Regions from separate parts of the Exiguobacterium sp. s133 genome, predicted to be linked through region 2. Evidence: a T-box and tRNA genes for the amino acid it is inferred to sense, from the RefSeq annotation. Region 2 holds a T-box; the other holds one or more tRNA genes.
The links. The T-box of region 2 lies ahead of leuS (leucine--tRNA ligase). A T-box ahead of a tRNA ligase gene usually reads a tRNA of that ligase, here a tRNA-Leu.
Positions count from the first base shown of each region.

Region 1: it has a tRNA-Leu gene. The T-box ahead of leuS (leucine--tRNA ligase) is inferred to sense a tRNA for this amino acid. The anticodon was not compared.

Region 1 is NZ_JACSMK010000011.1:112,104-114,508, forward strand. Features, by position in the region: gene KNP96_RS13735 (amino acid ABC transporter permease) at 1-118, opposite strand, end outside; gene KNP96_RS13740 (transporter substrate-binding domain-containing protein) at 158-925, opposite strand; tRNA gene KNP96_RS13745 (tRNA-Leu) at 1,250-1,333, opposite strand; gene KNP96_RS13750 (alpha/beta hydrolase) at 1,412-2,341, opposite strand; gene KNP96_RS13755 (hypothetical protein) at 2,362-2,405, opposite strand, start outside.
Region 2 is NZ_JACSMK010000002.1:53,162-55,566, reverse strand. Features, by position in the region: gene KNP96_RS02850 (HAD family hydrolase) at 1-580, shown strand, start outside; T-box leader at 620-842, shown strand; gene leuS (leucine--tRNA ligase) at 889-2,405, shown strand, end outside.

The DNA.
Region 1 (2,405 bases), on a different contig from region 2:
GCATCAAGGCAACGATGAGACCAATCAAGAATCCTGCGATGACGGCGATGATAAAGATATATAAGGTAACTTGTAACCCATCTAAGAAAAACGGAAATGCAGCTTTTGCTACTTCCATCAGCAGCTCAACTCCCTCATCATTCACTCAATCGGGTGATTATTTTAAATAACGATCAACGATTTCGTCGTACTCGCCACTGTCTTTTAAATTCGCTAAACCTGTATTGATTTTTTTCATCAAGTCTTCGTTTTCCCCTTTAAGGACGGCAATCCCGTAATTATCACCATTTAAACGATCTCCCACGAGTTTCAGACCAAGGTTTTGTTGTTTGTTGGCATACGAGATGACTGGATAGTCTTCAATCAAGGCTGCTGCATTCCCATTTTTGACTTCCTGGAACATCGCTGGACTATCATTGAATTGTGTAACTTTAATGCCTAGCTTATCCGCGTTATCCGTTGCATACTTTGCCCCCGTCGTCCCTTTTTTAACTGCCACGCGTTCCCCTTTTAAATCATCAACCGACTTGATGTCATCATTGTTGTCTTTGACGACAAGAATCAGTCCGGCTTCAAAGTACGGGTCAGAGAAGGTAACGACTTTTTCACGTTCCGGTGTGATACTCATCCCGGCAATCGCGATGTCGAGTTGATCCGCCTGCAGAGCAGGAATGATTCCGCTAAAGTCCATCGCTTCAAATTCAATCTTGAAGTTTTGGTCGTCTGCAATCGCTTGAATCAAATCGATATCGATTCCTTTGTACGTATCCCCGTCCTTGTACTCGAATGGTGGATAGGTGACGTCGATCCCGACTTTGTACGTTTTGTCCTCTGACGATGAATCATCATTTGAACCGATGCTACACGCACTTAATACGAACAGACATCCCATCAATAAAAATAAGATAGAAAAACGTTTATTCATCCTTTTTACCCCCTTCTTTTGAAGGCACGGCCCTCTATTAGGATATTTTCCTTAATAATGGTCCCTTTGAAACATGTTTTGGTAAAAAAACTGAATTATCTGAAAGAAAACTAAAAAAGTCGCGATTTTCGATCTAATCGCTTTCTAGTGGAAAGCAAACAGGAGCGACCCTGCAGCTTCGCTGTAGCGGCGCGATGTTTGCCACAGGAAGACGCTTAGGAAGGAAAGAGAGAACAAAAAAAGATAGAAAATCACATGCAAGTGACCTTCCATCTAGTTTGTCTACAGTCTGTGACCTACTAACAGGTCTTCAACTTATGGAAATGCCGCCGAGAGGACTTGAACCTCCACAGTGTTGCCACCACTAGATTCTGAGTCTAGCGCGTCTACCGATTCCGCCACGACGACATAGCTTATATGATTGTAGAATACGAAATGGACTGATTTTTGTCAATCCATTCCTTCCACTTCATACACTTTCATTTGTCATGCTGACATTACGCGCCGAACGAACGCCTCGACGACTTCATCGTATCGATCGGGTGCCTCAAAATAAGCCATTGCATGTGCCGCATTCGGAATGACGACGAGTTCCTTCTTCGTTTGGCAAGCATCATACAGTTCATAGACCATCGATGTCGGAACGAACGTATCTGCATCCCCATGAATGAATAAGATCGGTACCGCCGCCTTTTTGACTTGTTTTAATGCGGAAGCTTCACTGAAGAAGTAACCAGCCTTTAATTTCGTCAATAAACTCGTCATCGCAAGGAACGGAAAGTGCGGCAAACGATACATCCGTTTCATCTGATAGGCGAGGACTGCGTTGACTGATGTATAAGCACAGTCGGAGATAATGCCTTTGACTTGAGCAGGTAATGTTTCTCCACTCGTCATCAAAACCGTCGCGCCCCCCATCGATACACCATGTAAAAAGATGGAAGAATCCGTACCAACACATCCGATTAAATAGTCGATCCAGCGCAGACAGTCTTGCCGGTCATGCCACCCGAAACCGATGTAATTTCCGTCACTTTTTCCGTGACCACGATTGTCCGGCATCAACACATGAAAACCCGCTTGATGATACAGATAGGCGAATCCTGCTAAGTCTGTTCCGACACCACCGTAACCATGTACGAGAATGACGACTCGATCGGACGCAACGAGTGGCGGTAAGTAATGTGCGCGAAGCGTCAATCCATCATCTGCTTGCGTCGCGACGAGTTCTAACGGTTGTTCCTTAATCCATGTCTGACCCGGTTGCATCAATCGGACCATCTCGTCACTTAAATCACGGTTGTTCGTCAAGAAGGGTTTCGGATTCGTTGCGATCGCCATTTCGTAAAAGTAATAGCTTGCTGCAAGCATCCCTGAACCAATCACGCCTAAACCAATTTTTGTACCTGTTCGCATCCGGTCCTCACTCCTTGTTGTTATAGTTCGATTTCTAGTTGAGCTGACGACTCTGGATGATCAT
Region 2 (2,405 bases):
TGGGGTACATAAAAAAATGTTTCATCAACTCGGGATTCCACTTGATTTAGTTCAATATGCGACCTTCATGGGTAAGACGGGCGACGAGATGTGGCAGGAATTAATTGAACAACATCGCTTACCGCATCAAACGGATGTGTTACTTGCACAGGAACATGACTTATTTCAACAACACGCCAAGCCGGAAGACTGTGGATTAAAGGAAGGAGTTCATGAGTTGATGAGTATCGCTCGAAGCGAAGGTTACGGGATTGCAATTGCATCATCGAGTTCGCTTGAAAAAATTGAACGCGTCATCGCATTTTATGGGTTGACAGTCGACGCCTACACGAGCGGTTTTGAAGTCCCGCGCTCTAAACCGGACCCAGCTATCTTCGAGCTGACAGCAAAACGGATGGGTCTCGCCCCAGAGTCATGTATCGTCATTGAGGACGCGGCGAACGGCATGATGGGGGCGAAAAAAGCTGGGATGGAAGTCATCGCGTTACTCGACGACCGGATGCCGGGGCAGATGTTACATCACGCGGATCATCAGGTTTCAACACATGCTGCGATTGGAGAAATTTTACGGAAACGTTGACGGTTGATTAAGATTCAGATTAAACTAACTAATAGATAGTCAGATGCAACGAACTGAAGTAGTAGTGGAGACATTCCGTTTAGAGAACTGGTGGGTGGTGCAAACCAGTCGGAACTGTCCATGAACTCGTCAGGGAGCATGATTCGTGAACAACGAGTAGCGAATCCGGTCCTTCACACCGTTATCTGTGAGTCAAGCGGTCTGTCATTGACAGACAACGTGGGTGGTACCGCGGAAGCCAAACCGGTCTTTCGTCCCTATTCTTAGGGGCGGAGGACCGGTTTTTTTAATCAGAGGAGGAAGAATAGATGTCGTATAATCATCGTGAGATTGAACCAAAATGGCAAGCGCGCTGGGAACAGGATAACGCGTTCGTAACGACGGAAGACCCAAGTAAGGAAGGCTTTTATGCCCTCGACATGTTTCCTTATCCATCGGGAGCAGGACTGCATGTCGGACACCCGGAAGGATACACGGCAACGGATATCCTCGCTCGCATGAAACGGATGCAAGGGTATAACGTCCTTCACCCAATGGGATGGGATGCGTTCGGACTCCCGGCAGAACAGTATGCACTCGATACGGGGAATGACCCGCGTGAGTTCACGGCACAAAATATTGAAACGTTCAAACGTCAGTTGAAAGACCTCGGTTTTTCATATGATTGGGACCGTGAAATCAATACGACGGATCCGAAATACTACAAATGGACACAGTGGATCTTTACACAACTGTACGAAAAAGGACTTGCGTTCGTCGATGAAGTGGCAGTCAACTGGTGCCCGGCACTTGGAACGGTCCTTGCGAATGAAGAAGTCATCGATGGATTGTCTGAACGTGGAAATCATCCCGTCGTCCGTGTCCCGATGCGCCAGTGGGTCCTTAAGATTACGGAATACGCGGACCGTCTCCTCGACGATTTAGATGAACTCGATTGGCCGGAGTCGGTGAAAGAAATGCAGCGGAACTGGATTGGTAAATCGGAAGGTGCGGAAATCGACTTTACGATTGACGGCCACAAAAAACAAGTCACGGTCTTCACGACACGTCCGGATACAGTCTTCGGCGCAACGTACCTCGTCTTAGCACCGGAGCATCCATTCGTCGCGGACATCATGACAGCAGAACATCAGGCAGCAGTCGAACGTTATATCGCGTCTGTTCAGACGAAATCGGATCTTGAACGGACGGATCTTGCAAAAGAGAAGACAGGTGTCTTCACGGGTGCGTTCGCCGTCAACCCGATTTCTGGCGAACGTCTTCCGATCTGGATTGCCGACTATGTTCTTGCGACGTATGGAACAGGTGCCATCATGGCCGTTCCGGCACATGACGAACGCGATCATGAGTTTGCGAAACAGTTTGACCTTCCAATCATCGAAGTCGTAAAAGGCGGAAATGTCGACGAAGCAGCGTATACGGGAGAAGGGGAGCATGTCAATTCACAAATGCTCGACGGTCTCTCGAAGGCGGACGCAATCGAAACCATCATCGCGGAACTCGAAACGAACCAAGTCGGACGGAAGAAAATTACGTATCGTCTGCGTGACTGGCTCTTTAGCCGTCAACGCTATTGGGGCGAGCCGATTCCAGTCGTCCATATGGAAGATGGAACGATGAAGACGCTGGATAAAGAAGAGTTGCCGCTTGAACTTCCGATGATTCCTGAAATCAAACCGTCGGGAACAGGAGAGTCGCCGCTTGCTCTTGCAGAAGAGTGGCTCGACTATACGGATCCTGTGACAGGGATGAAAGGACGCCGCGAAACGAACACGATGCCACAATGGGGCGGTAGCTGCTGGTACTACCTTCGTTTCATCGATCC